2 linked regions of the Novosphingobium sp. G106 genome follow. The protein of the gene in region 1 binds, or shares a complex with, the protein of each later gene. Links are inferred from orthologs where the notes say so. Each region holds a gene or a part of one and is shown in the gene's direction. Other genes may lie near its edges.

Region 1 (8,111 bases):
AGCAAGCGATCTTCTGCCACGCGCGTGTTGGTGATGACCGAAGCTATTTTCGTCTCGACGATCCTCGGCGATCCCGAGCTTTCCGGGGTCAACGGGGTGCTGTTCGACGAGGCGCACGAGCGCCATCTCGACAGCGACCTTGGTCTCGCGCTGGCGATAGAAAGCCAGCAGGTGCTGCGGCCTGATCTGCGTGTGCTGGTCATGTCGGCGACGATCGACGGGAGCCGCTTCGCGGGCTTGTTGTCCGATGCGCCTGTGATCGAGAGCGAGGGCAAGGCCTGGCCGCTCGCCATCCGCTGGCTGGGGGCACGGCCCGAACTGCGCATCGACGACGCGATGGCTTCGGCGATCCTGACTGCCTGGCGTGAGGAGCAGGGCGATATTCTCGCTTTCCTGCCGGGCGTCGGCGAGATCGAACGGACGCGCGAGCGGCTGGCCGAAAGGCTGCCTTCCGCACTCGTGATGCCGCTTCATGGCCAGGTCGAGCCTGCGGCGCAGCGCATAGCGATCAAGCGCGACGGCGAGGGGCGCCGTCGTATCGTGCTCGCCACCGCCATCGCCGAAACTTCGCTGACGCTCGATGGCGTTTCGGTCGTGGTCGATGCCGGCCTGTCGCGGCGCGCCGAGTTCGACAAGGCGGCGGGAGTCACCCGGCTCGTCACCCACCGCGCCAGCCAGGCCGCCGCCGCCCAGCGCGCCGGCCGCGCGGCGCGGCAGGGGCCGGGCGTGGCCTATCGGCTCTGGGAAGAGGCGGCCCATGCAGGACGGCCCGCATTCGATCCGCCCGAGATGCTGACTTCGGATCTCGCGCCGCTGCTGCTGGCGCTGGCACAGTGGGGCGCGGGCGATCCGGCGGCGCTGCCATGGCTCGATCCGCCGCCTGCCGCTGCCGCCGGCGCGGCCAGGGCCAAGCTGCTGTCGCTCGGTGCGCTCGATCCAGAAGGGCGGATCACCGATCACGGCCGAGCCATGGCGGCACTGCCCATGGAGCCGTCGCTTGCGCATATGCTGCTGTTCGCGGCGGACCTTGGCGCGGCCCAAGAGGCGGCGCGGCTGGCGCTACTGCTACAGGAGCGCGGGCTCGGCGGGCGTGGCGAGGATCTGGCGCTGCGGCTTGACCGTTGGAACGGTGATAGATCGGGAAGGGCCGAGGCGTCACGCAAGCTCGCTGCCGGTTGGGCGAAGCGCGTTCGCGGTTCAGGTAGCGGCGACGTTCCCCTCGGCATTCTCCTCGCCGAAGGATTTCCCGAAAACCTGGCCAAGCGCCGCGACGCGAAGGGCGAGGACTGGCTGACCGCCGGGGGGCAGGGGGCTGCGGCTCGATCCCGCCTCATCGCTGGCGCGTGCCGAATGGCTGGCAGTGGGCCAGGCGCAGGGCGAGGCCAAGGGTGCGCGGATCACCGGAGCGGTTGCGTTGACCGAGGCCGAGGTGCTGCGCTGGCTGGCGCATCGCATCGAGAAGCGCTCGACCCTGCGCTGGCTGGCCGAAGAGAAGCGCGTCGAAGCGTTACTCGAACAGCGCCTCGGCGCAATCACCATCAGCCGCGGTCCCGATCCTGCACCGGACAAAGCCGCGATCGTCGCCTTTCTGGTCGAACGCGTGCGCGAACAGGGACTTGGTCTCGTGCCGTTGTCACACGCCAGCCTCGCGCTGCTGAAGCGCGGGCGATACGCGGGCATCGAGGCGCTGTCGGAGGTGTCCTTGCTCGCTGACCTTGAGGACTGGCTGGGGCCGTTGCTCGGCCGCCGGCTCGATGCGGTGGATAGCGGCGCATTGAACGAGGCGTTGCGCAATCGGCTGACCTACGACGACCGCCAACGGCTGGAGAAGCTGGCCCCTGCCCAGTTCACCAGCCCGGCGGGCACCAGCCACGCGATCGATTACGAGGACGAGGGCGGTCCCTCGGTCGAGCTGCGCGTCCAGGCGCTGTTCGGGCTCGACCTGCACCCCGGCTTCGGCCAGCCATCGCAGCCCTTGCTGCTCAAGCTGACCTCGCCCGGCGGCAAGCCAATCCAGGTGACACGTGACCTGCCCGGTTTCTGGCGCGGCTCCTGGCGCGACGTGCAGCGCGACATGAAGGGCCGCTATCCCAAGCACCGCTGGCCCGACGAGCCCTGGACCGAAGATCCCAGCCTCAAGACGCGCAATGCGTTCGAGGCTTCACGCCGCTCTTGATGCGCCCTCTTGATTCTGGGAGCGATTCGCGGGAAAGCGCGGCTATGACCGCACGCATCTATCAGCGCCCGAAGAACGCCATGCAGTCCGGCAAGGCGCTCACCGACCAGTGGATCCTCGAATTCGCTCCGGCCGAGGCCAAGCGGCCCGATCCGCTGATGGGTTGGGCCGGTAGCGGCGACATGCAGCAGCAGGTCGTGCTGAAGTTCGCCGAACAGGCCGACGCCCAGGCCTATGCGGACCGCTATGGCATCGAAGCTCGCGTCACTCCGACGCCGCCGAAGCACCTGAAGATCCAGGCCTACGCCGACAATTTCCGGTAAAACGGGCGGCCCCGTCCGGGACCGCCCTTCTTACTGCCGCAAGCGCAGCCGGCCCTGAGTATAGGCCGCGCGGCAATCGGTGGCATCGTGCTTGATGTCCGAATCGATCAGCGTCGTGCTGGTCATTCCAGGGCCGCTGAAGCGTTTGTCGTCGCATTCGCCGTCCTTCGAGAACCGGCTGGCATCGTCACCCCAGATGATGTGGTTGACCCCGCTGTCGGCATAGCCCGTATCCTGGGGCTCCTCGGCTCGGCGGCCGCCCTGATAGGTAAGCCGGCCCTGGTTGTAGGCCGAGCGGCAGTCGGTCGCGTCGTGGCGGATGTCGCTGTCGATCAGCGTCGTGTCGGTCATGCCCGGTCCCGAGAAGCGCATGTCGTCGCACTCGCCGTCCTTCGAGAACTTGCTGGCGTCGTCCCCGAAGTCGATGTTCTGGGCATAGGCCGCCTGCGGCGTGCTCGCGACAAGAATCGAAACGATACCAATGATCTGGCTCACGGTTTTGCGCATGAGTATTCCCCCCGTTTGAGGCTCATTTTTTGTCCCAAAGAGCCGCTCGGTGCAACAAACGATGGTCTGCGCGCTTGCGAATTGGCGAAAGCCCCGCCATATGCGCGGCCGGGAGTCGGGCGGGCGCTTGCGTCCGCCAACCTGGTCAGGTCCGGAAGGAAGCAGCCACAACGGGTTGCGGCGGGTCGCTCGGCTCCTTTTTACATTTCGCCGATTGTTTCATTTTCCCCATTGGGGCCCTAGTTTGTGCCGATGGGCGATTCCCCCGACATGTTTGGCAACGAAGCGCCCGAGGGCGATCCCGAGGACGAGGCGCCGCCGAGCGCTGCCGAACTCGAGGAAGCGGGCCAGTCCGCGTTGTTTGGCGAGCCGGCTCCGCCGGCGCCCGCACCCGTAGAGCAGCCCAAACCTACAGAGCAGGCCAAGTCTGCAGCCCCTCCGGCCGCGCCCGCGGCGCAGCCTTACCGCGTCCTCGCACGCAAGTACCGACCGCAGACCTTCGCCGAGCTCATCGGCCAGGAACCCATGGTCCAGACCCTGGCCAACGCGATCCGGCGCGAGCGGCTGGCCCACGCCTTCCTGATGACCGGCGTGCGCGGGGTGGGCAAGACCTCGACCGCGCGGCTGATCGCCAAGGCGCTCAACTGCATCGGCCCCGACGGGCAGGGTGGCCCGACGATCGATCCCTGCGGGGTCTGCGAGCCTTGCGTCGCCATTGCCGAGGGCCGCCACATCGACGTGATCGAGATGGACGCCGCCAGCCACACCGGCGTCGACGACGTGCGCGAGATCATCGAGGCTGTGCGCTATGCCGCGGTCTCGGCGCGCTACAAGATCTACATCATCGACGAAGTCCACATGCTGTCGCGCAACGCGTTCAACGCCTTGCTCAAGACGCTCGAGGAGCCGCCGGCGCATGTGAAGTTCCTTTTCGCGACGACCGAGGCGGACAAGCTGCCCGTCACCGTGCTTTCGCGCTGCCAGCGCTTCGACCTGCGCCGGATCCCCACGCCGATGCTCGCCGAGCATTTCGCGGGGATCTGCGTTAAGGAAGAGGTCCTGGCCGATGCCGAGGCGCTGGCGATGATCGCGGCGGCGGCCGAGGGCTCGGTGCGTGACGGCCTGTCGATCCTCGACCAGGCGATCGCCCATGCCGATCTCGACGCCGACGGCAAGGTCGGCGCCGAACAGGTGCGCGACATGCTCGGGCTTGCCGACAAGAGCGTCCAGCGCCGGCTGTTCGCTGCGCTGCTGGGCGGGGACGGGGCCGGGCTGCTCGGCCTCGTCGCGACGCAGTTCTCGCTCGGGGTCGAGCCGCTGGCGCTGCTGCGCGGGGTCATGGACCTGACTCACCGCGTCACCGTCGCGCAGATCGGCGGAAGTCTTGCCGATGCTGCCTCGGCAGAAGAGCGCGAGGCGGTCGAGGGCTGGGCGAAGAGCCTGACCGCCGGCCAGCTCCACCGCCTCTGGCAATTGCTGCTCAAGGGTTTCGAGGAAGTCCGCACCGCGCCCGATCCGCTGATCGCGGCACAGATGGCGCTGCTGCGCGTGATGCACGCTGCCGATATGCCCGATCCTGGCCAGCTCGTGCGCAAGCTCGAAGACCTGGCCTCGCGGCCGGTCATCGCGGCGCCGGCGGACGGCTCGCCGGGAGTTCCCGCGCCCGCCGCGGTCGCGCTGCCGTGGGAGGCGCTGGTCGAGGAGATAAAGGAGATCGAGGTCGGCCTCGCCACACGGATGGAAATGCAGGTCCGGGTAGTCGAACTCGGCATGGACAAGCTGCGCTGGTCCCAGCCGCCGGCCTTCTCGGAAGATTTCTCGCGTGAGATGCGGGTCGCGCTCGACAAGGTCACAGGGCGGAGCTGGACCGTCGAGCGCTGCGGCGAAACGGGCCAGCCGACCCTGATCGAGAAGCGCGACGCCGCCAAAGCCGCAAGCGAGGAGGCTGTGCGCCGTTCCCCGCTGATGGAAGCGGTCTTCGCCGCCTTCCCGAACGCGCAGGAAATCAGCGAAAACGAGGAGGCCGGCCAGTTCCGCGGCGGCCGCCAATGGAGTCAAAGACGTTGAAGGATTTGGGACGATGAAATCGATGGAAGAGATGATCAAGGCCGCCCAGGCTGCTGCCGAGACCATCCAGAAGCAGATGACCGAAACCCAGGGCAAGCTCGATAGCCTGGAAGTCGAAGGCCTCTCGGGCGGCGGCCTCGTCAAGATCCGCTGCTCGGCCAAGGGCCGTGTCATCGGCGTCGCCATCGACGACAGCCTGATGGCGCTCTCGGAGAAGCCGATCCTCGAAGACCTGATCGCCGCCGCCTACAACGACGCGCGCGTCAAGGCGGACAGCGTGGCGAACGAGGAAATGGCCAAGGCCCAGCAGGGCATGGGCCTGCCCCCGGGGTTCAAGCTGCCGTTCTGACGTTGGTGCCGGGGCTCGACGATTGGCACCGACAGTCAACGAGTAGCCCCGCCGCCTCGGTTATGCTCCCGCAAGGCAGCAGGATCGCAACAGACGATCCCGAGGCGAGGAGTAGGGCCATGGGTGATCTCATCATCAAGGGCGGCACCGTCGTTGACGGCACCGGTGCGCCTGGGCGCCTGGCGGACATACGCGTCGCGGGCGGCACGATTGCCGAGGTCGGCGTTGACTTGCCGGTCCGGGGCGAGCGGGTCATCCGCGCCGACGGTGCGGTCGTCGCACCGGGCTTCATCGATTCCCACACGCATTTCGACGCGACGGTGTTCTGGGATCCCTGGTGCGATCCTATGCCGCAGCACGGCGTGACGACGGTCGTCGCGGGAAACTGCTCACTGGGGTTCGCGCCGATGCGCCCGGCCGATCGCAAAGCGCAGATCGACGTTTTCAGTTTCATCGAAGACCTGCCGGCCGACATGCTCGAAGAGGCCATTCCCTGGAACTGGGAGACTTTCGGCGACTTTGCGGAAGCCCTCTCGCATAAGCCTCTCGCGCTCAATTTGCTGACCTTCGTCGGCCATGCGCAGATCCGCAGTTACGTGATGGGCGCGGACGCGTGGATTCGAGTCGCCACGGCCGAAGAGATCGCGGCGATGGCGGACATTCTCAGCGACGCGCTCACTTGCGGCGCGTTGGGCATGTCCTTCTCGCTCTACGACCGGGACCGGCAGGGGCGGCTGGTGCCATCCTGCTTCGCCGACGACGCCGAAATGGACGCGCTGGTCGCCAAGCTGGGGGAGCACGATGCCGTCCTGCAATTCGTCCCCGGCGATACCACCGACGTCATCATCGGCCAGCTGGAATGGTTCGGCGGGTTTCTCGCCCGGCACAATGTCGTGGGTTTCTACAACATCCTCGTCCATCTCGACAGCGACCCGGAGCGGTCGCGCCGACTTCGCGCCTGCCTGGAAGCGCTGCATCGGAAGGGCGCGCAGATCTTTGGCATGGCCTCGCCGCGTCCGTTCGAGCTTTCCCTCGGCTTCGAGGGGAGCATGTGCCTCCTGGCCGTCCCGGCCTGGAACGAACTGGTTCAGGCACAGCTGCCGGACAAGCGGCGGATGGTCGACGACTCCGCCTGGCGCGACAGGGCGCGAGCTGACGTGGACAGTCACGTCTCGGTGATGTTCCCCTTCGACAAGCCCGATCTGCTGCCGATCAATTCGGTGGCGGATGCCGCCCTGCAGCCCTGGATTGGCCGCACGCTGGGCGATCTGATCGCCGAACGTGGCGGCCACCCGTCGGACGTGCTTGCGGACTGGCTGCTGGAAAACGACTTCGCCGCGACTTTCACTTTCGCGATTGCCAATACCGACCTCGCCGAAGTGGCCGGCATCCTCAAGAGCCCTGTCGCGTTCATCAGCGGCAGCGATGCCGGCGCTCACCTGCAGATGTTCTGCGCGGCCGGTGACACGACGCTGCTGCTTACGCGGTTCGTCCGAGATCGCGGCGACCTGACCTTGGAGGAGGCGGTCCACGCCTTGACCGGCCGGCAGGCCGAACTGCTGCGGCTGCCAGGTCGCGGCACACTGGCGCCCGGCCAGGCAGCCGACATCACGATCTTCGCGCTCGACGAACTGCGCTACGGTCCGCAACGATTGGTCGACGACCTTCCCGGTGGGCGTCAGCGGCTGACGCGCGATCCCGGCGGCTACCGCTACACGATCGTGACTGGTGAAGTCGTCCAGGAGGCCGGGGCCTTGACCGACGCTTTGCCCGCGGGATGGCGTTCGCGAGCGGAATAGCCGGCTCTTTGCTCTATAGGACCGCCCGCTTGCCTCGCCGCTCCCATCCACAACCGCGCGGCAATCCGCCATTGCACCCCGGCAGGGCTGACCCCATATCTCGCAGGAACCGCCGGGACTCTCCGGCTGGGGCGCCCGCCGGGCCTATGGCGGGGCGCCATGGTGGGTGGATATGACCGTGAATTTGCTTCCTCTGCTTCCCCTGCGCGACATTGTCGTCTTCCCTGGCATGGTCGTGCCGCTTTTCGTCGGCCGCGAGAAATCGGTTTCCGCGCTCGAAGCGGCGATGACCGGTGACAAGGACATCTTTCTGCTCGCGCAGCTCGATCCCGGTTGTGACGACCCGGACCGCGACGATCTCTACGACACGGGCGTCGTCGCCACGGTTCTGCAACTGCTGAAGCTGCCCGACGGTACCGTCCGCGTACTGGTCGAAGGCCAGCAGCGCGCGCAGCTCCAGTCGCTGCGCACCGAGCAAGGCGCCAACGGCGAGATGCTGGTCGCGCAGGTCGAATTGGTCGAGCCCGCCGAGGCCGAAAGTGCCGAGATTTCGGCGATGATGCGCTCGGTGGTCGATCAGTTCGGCGAATATGCCAAGCTCAACAAGAAGCTCTCGCAGGATGCCGGCGACCAGCTCGGCGACATTGAGGACGCGGCCAAGCTCGCCGACACCGTCGCCGCGCAGCTTTCGGCCAAGGTGTCCGACAAGCAGGCGCTGCTCAGCGAGATCGACGCGCTCAAGCGGCTGGAGATGGTCTTCAGCTTCATGGAAGGCGAGCTCGGCGTGCTGCAGGTCGAGCGCAAGATCCGTGGCCGCGTCAAGCGGCAGATGGAGAAGACGCAGCGCGAGTACTACCTCAACGAACAGCTCAAGGCGATCCAGAACGAGC
Region 2 (5,474 bases), 1.2 Mb from region 1 along the record:
CGGCCACCTTGGGCCGGTAGAGCGCGATCGAACCGTCGCTCTCGTCGACTTCCGAGACGAAGACACCGCCGCTTCCGACCCGGGCACTGGCGAACGGCGCATCGTCGCGCACGAAGTTCTTCATCACCGCGCCGTTCATGATCGTCGGATCGCGGCCGGCCTGGGTCATGATCCAGCCGGCCATGCCGGTAACGGTCGACTTGCCGCTCGTCCCGCCGATGGCGATCCCGGTTCCGGCGGCGTTGAACAGCCTGGCCAGCAGTTCCGCGCGGCTCATCCGCGGGCAGCCAAGCTCCTTGGCGCGCACCACTTCGGGCACCGTGTCCTCGACCGCGGCCGAGGCGACGAGCGTCTGGTCGGCAGAGACGACGCCGCTGCCGTCTTGAGGGAAGAGGGTGAAGCCCAGGCTTTCCAGCCAGGCAAACTTCTCCGCCGTGCGCCCCTGATCGCGGCTGCGGTCCGAGCCCGCGACTTCGGCACCCTGGCCGCGCAGGATCAGCGCCAGGGGCAACATGCCCGAGCCGCCGATGCCGCAGAAGAACCAGGGATGGGCGGTGAGCGAAGGGGAGTCAGTCATCATCGCTTCGGTATGCGCGCGCGGGTGATTACACAACCTCACCGCTTTCGCGCCGATGACGATATCGTTACACCGCAGGCATGCCACGTGTCGCCATCTGCGCTCCGTCGACCCCGATGACCGAGGAGGACGCGGCGCGGGTGAGCCGTCTGGCCGGGGCCGAATTCCCCGGCATGGAGCTTCACTTCCACCCGCAGTGCTTTCTTTCGGACGGGCATTTCGCCGGGTCGGACGCCCAGCGGCTCGACGCGCTGCTCGAATGCGCCAACGATCCCGCTTTCGATGCCGTGTGGTTCGCGCGCGGCGGCTACGGCGCTTGCCGGATCGCCGAGGATGCGATTGCCAAGCTCGATCATGCGGCGCAGGACAAGGCGTTCCTCGGCTATTCGGATGCGGGCTATCTGCTCGGTGCGCTCTATCGCGCGCGGATCGGACATCCGATCCATGCGCCGATGCCCAACGACATCCGCCGCGAGGGCGGCACGGCGGCGGTGCGCCGGGCGCTCGGCTACATCTCGGGCGACCGTTCGGGGCTGGAACCCTCGCTCGACCGGCATCCGGCCGTGGCCTTCAACCTGACCACGCTGGCCATGCTCTGCGGCACGCGCCTGATGCCCGGCCTCGCCAATCACATTGTCATGGTCGAGGAGGTCAGCGAGCATCTCTACGCGGTGGATCGGCTGTTCTTCCACCTGACTGCACACCTCGGCGGGATTGCCGGACTGCGGCTCGGGCGGGTCAGCGATGTGCCCGAGAACGACAGGCCGTTCGGCCAGGAATCCGAAGCGATCGCGCGCCATTGGTGCGGGCGTCACGCGATCCCCTTTCTCGGCGCTGCGGACATCGGCCACGATGCTGCCAACAGGATTGTCCCGTTTGGGCTTGCGGGGCGCGCGCAAGGGCAATAGTCCGCCGCGCTTCGATTCGCGGTACGCCGCATTTTAGGAGAGGTCGCCATGCGAGCCTTCGTATTTCCCGGCCAAGGCAGCCAGAAAGTCGGCATGGGCGCCGACCTCGCCGAGGCCAGCGCCGCCGCGCGCGAGGTGTTCGAGGAAGTCGACGACGCCCTCGGCCAGAAGCTATCGGTACTCATGCGCGAAGGTCCCGAGGACCAGTTGACGCTGACCGAGAACGCCCAGCCCGCGATCATGGCCAATGCCATCGCCGTGCTGCGCGTGCTCGAGAAGGAAGGCGGCATCAGCCTGGCCGACAAGGGCGACTATGTCGCGGGCCACAGCCTCGGCGAATATACCGCGCTCTGCGCTGCCGGCGCCTTCAGCCTTGCCGATACGGCGCGGCTGCTCAAGTTGCGTGGCCAGGCGATGCAGGCGGCGGTGCCGGTGGGCCTAGGCGCCATGGCGGTGCTGCTCGGCGCCGACATCGACAAGGCGCAGGCCCTGGCCGAAGCCGCGGCCGAGAACGAGGTCTGCACCGTCGCCAACGACAACGATCCTACCCAGGTGGTCATTTCGGGCCACAAGGGCGCGATCGAGCGCGCCATCGCGCTGGTCAAGGAATTCGGTATCAAGCGCGGCATGGCGCTGCCCGTCTCGGCACCGTTCCACTGCCCGCTGATGCAGCCCGCCGCCGACGCCATGGCTGAAGCGCTGGAGAAGACCCCGCCGGGCGTGCTGCGCCTGCCGCTCTTCGCCAACGTCACCGCCGCGGTGGTCAGCGACCCCGCCGAAGTCCGCCGCCTGCTGGTCGAGCAGGTCACCGGCCGCGTCCGCTGGCGCGAGAGCGCGATCGCGATGAAGGCGGCCGGTGTCGAGCGCTTCGTCGAACTCGGCGGCAAGGTCCTCGGCCCGATGATCTCGCGCAGCGCAGAGGACGTGACTGTGACGAGCGTCGTCACTATGGCGGACATCGAAGCGCTCGCGAAGGAACTCTGAGAGGATGGAAAACCGGATGTTCGACCTGCATGGTATGACCGCCCTCGTTACCGGTGCCTCGGGCGGGATCGGCTCCTCGATCGCGCGCGCGTTGGCCAGGCAGGGTGCGCGGCTGGCGGTGTCGGGCTCCAATGCCCAGAAGTTGCGCCTGTTTCGCGACGAGCTCGACGAGCACACGCCGCAGCATCTGCAGGAAGTCGATCACGTCGCCATCACCTGCGACCTGTCCAATCCCGAAGACGTCGAGAAGCTCGTGCCCGCGGCGGTGGATTCGCTGGGCAAGCTCGACATTCTGGTCAACAACGCCGGCATCACGCGCGACAATCTGGCGATGCGGATGAAGGACGAGGAATGGGACGCGGTGATCCGCGTCAACCTCGAAGCCGCCTTCCGCCTGATGCGCGCAGCGACGCGGCCGATGATGAAGGCCAAGTTCGGCCGCATCATCACGATCACATCGGTCGTCGGCGCGACGGGCAATCCCGGGCAGATGAACTACGCGGCGGCCAAGGGCGGGCTTACGGCCATGTCGAAGAGCCTCGCGCAGGAAATCGCCAGCCGCGGGATCACCGTGAACTGCGTCGCGCCCGGCTTCATCCGAACGGCGATGACCGAAATCCTGCCCGACGCGCAGAAGGATGCGCTCAACGGCCGCATCCCGATGGGCCGGATGGGCGAGGGCGAGGACATCGGCGCCGCGGTCGCCTATCTCGCCAGCCGTGAGGCGGGCTATGTGACAGGCCAGACCTTGCACGTGAACGGCGGCATGGCGATGTTCGGCTGAGCCGCACGAGCGCGCGGGCTGAATCGAACAATTATCCCCAGAATCGCTCCTTCTGCCGCGCTTCGTGCTTGCCGCTCGCTGCCCCGGCGTTAAGGAATGTGGTCCGAATTCAGCGCCGGCGGACGACTCCCGTCGCCGGCCGATGGGGGACATGAGACCGTCATGAAGGCCACTATCGAACGCGCGACGCTGCTGCGCTGTCTGTCCCACGTGCAGTCCGTCGTCGAACGGCGCAATACGATCCCGATCCTGTCGAACGTGCTGATCGACGCGCAGCCGGGCGGCACGCTCCGCTTGATGGCGACCGACCTTGATCTGCAGGTGGTCGAAACGATGGGCGCGGTCTCGGTCGAGGCGCCTGGTGCGATCACCGTTTCGGCGCACCTGCTGTTCGACATCGCCCGCAAGCTGCCCGACGGTGCGCAGGTCTCGATCGAGACTGCCGACAACCGCATGGTGGTCAAGGCCGGCCGCAGCCGCTTCACCCTGCCGACGCTGCCGCGCGACGACTTCCCGGTGATTGTCGAGGGCGAGCTGCCGACGAGTTTCGAGCTTCCCGCGCGCACCCTGGCGGAACTGGTGGACCGCACCCGCTTTGCGATTTCGACCGAAGAGACGCGCTACTACCTCAACGGCATCTTCCTCCACGTCACCGAAGAGGAACTGAAGGCCGCGGCTACCGACGGCCACCGGCTCGCCCGCTTCACCCTGGCCAAGCCACCCGGTGCTGACGGCATGCCCGACGTGATCGTGCCGCGTAAGTGTGTAGCCGAACTGCGCAAGCTGCTCGAGGAAGCGCTCGATACCAATGTCCTGATCGATCTCTCGGCCTCGAAGGTGCGCTTCACCTTGGGCGGCGAGAACGGCGTCGTGCTGACCAGCAAGCTGATCGACGGCACTTTCCCCGACTACAGCCGCGTCATCCCGACGGGTAACGACAAGCTGCTCAGGCTCGACCCCAAGAGCTTCTACGAAGGCGTCGACCGCGTCGCGACGATTGCCACCGAGAAGACCCGCGCGGTCAAGATGGCGCTCGACAACGACCGCGTGACCCTGTCGGTCACTTCGCCCGACAACGGCACCGCCGCCGAAGAGATCGCCGCCGACTATTCGGCCGAAGGTTTCGAGATCGGCTTCAACGCCGGCTACCTCAAGGACATCCTCGGCCAGATCGAAGGCGACACGGTGGAACTCCACCTCGCGGATGCCGGCGCGCCGACCTTGATCCGCCAGAACGAGAAGAGCGCCGCGCTCTACGTCCTGATGCCGATGCGAGTCTGACGCTCCGCATCGATTCGTTGCGAATTTTCGGCCCGTCGTTCGCAGGAACGGCGGGCCGAGCCTTTGTATCGGCCAGCCGAGATCGCTTTCCTGAACATGGGACAACGGCTCGTTCATCTTGGCGAAAGATGGGACGGGGCGAGCCTCCCGGCACGACCAGTGGCCGCCACACCCCTGAAATTCCTCCGCTTTCCGGCCTAGGTTGAACGAGTTGATACAAACCGGAGAGAACACATGCGGAAATTCATGATCGCGTCGATTGCCCTCGTTGGCCTCGCTGCCGCCCCGGCCGCGTATGCGCAGGTCGGCGGAGCAGTCGGTGGCACCGTTGGCGGCGCGGTAAATTCCACGGTCGGGACCCCCGGCACCACGGCCCAGGGCACGCTCGACAGTACGGCGCAGGGTACGGCGGCTACGCCCGACACCTCGGCAACGACCGACACCACGGCAGACGCCGCGGCCAATGCGCACAAGGGCCGTCACGCCCGCGGCAAGGCCAAGGCTTCCGCCGATACCTCGGCTCAGGCGCCCGCCGGCAGCGCTGAAACCGGTGCCAACGCGACGGGAACGGCCGGCAACTGAGCTGGAACTAACAAAGAGCCTGGGTCGCAAAAGCCAGGAGGAGAAGGGGCGGGCTTCGGTCCGCCCCTTTTCTGTTGGGGTCAGCCCCTGGCCGCTGCGATCATTTCCTCGACCGCGATGAACTTCTCGCGTGGGGCTCCGTCGCGGGCGCGTTTGACTTCGGCTTCGTCGATCTTCTTCCAGTCGTCGAAAGCCATGACCGCTAGGTTGCGCTCGTTCGCCAGCTTGTCGAAACCGTCGCCGCCCGGCTTGCCGGCGCCGTCGCCGATGTCCCCGGCGATCTTCTCGATCACCGCGAAACCGTCCGGACGATTCGTACCGATTGTGCCCGTGGGGCCGCGGCGTGCCCAACCGACGC

Evidence for each region. The genes of interacting proteins can lie anywhere in the genome.
Region 2: the proteins of KRR38_RS08220 (region 1) and dnaN are in contact, whole or in part, in a cryo-EM structure (PDB 8GIZ), measured with the Escherichia coli proteins. The link is inferred for Novosphingobium sp. G106 from one-to-one orthologs.

The regions. Positions count from the first base shown.
Region 1 is NZ_JAHOOZ010000001.1:1,725,952-1,734,062, reverse strand. What follows is about bases 2,716-5,665. They hold KRR38_RS08220 (DNA polymerase III subunit gamma/tau), read left to right. Parts: upstream 2,716-3,258; coding sequence 3,259-5,073; downstream 5,074-5,665. Other genes in these bases: KRR38_RS08210 (amidohydrolase family protein), read left to right, coding at 5,542-5,665; KRR38_RS08215 (YbaB/EbfC family nucleoid-associated protein), read left to right, coding at 5,087-5,422; KRR38_RS08230 (hypothetical protein), read right to left, coding at 2,716-3,006. Outside these bases: KRR38_RS08235 (ETC complex I subunit), read left to right, coding at 2,221-2,499; more of KRR38_RS08230, read right to left, coding at 2,530-2,715; more of KRR38_RS08210, read left to right, coding at 5,666-7,221; lon (endopeptidase La), read left to right, coding at 7,394-8,111. UniProt on the Escherichia coli protein: Part of the beta sliding clamp loading complex, which hydrolyzes ATP to load the beta clamp onto primed DNA to form the DNA replication pre-initiation complex.
Region 2 is NZ_JAHOOZ010000001.1:515,672-521,145, forward strand. The notes cover bases 2,581-5,474. They hold dnaN (DNA polymerase III subunit beta), read left to right. Parts: upstream 2,581-3,415; coding sequence 3,416-4,534; downstream 4,535-5,474. Other genes in these bases: fabG (3-oxoacyl-[acyl-carrier-protein] reductase), read left to right, coding at 2,581-3,253; KRR38_RS02430 (hypothetical protein), read left to right, coding at 4,769-5,116; KRR38_RS02435 (FAD-dependent oxidoreductase), read right to left, coding at 5,197-5,474. Outside these bases: KRR38_RS02405 (glutamate ligase domain-containing protein), read right to left, coding at 1-577; KRR38_RS02410 (LD-carboxypeptidase), read left to right, coding at 658-1,485; fabD (ACP S-malonyltransferase), read left to right, coding at 1,534-2,469; more of fabG, read left to right, coding at 2,486-2,580. UniProt on the Escherichia coli protein: Confers DNA tethering and processivity to DNA polymerases and other proteins. Acts as a clamp, forming a ring around DNA (a reaction catalyzed by the clamp-loading complex) which diffuses in an ATP-independent manner freely and bidirectionally along dsDNA.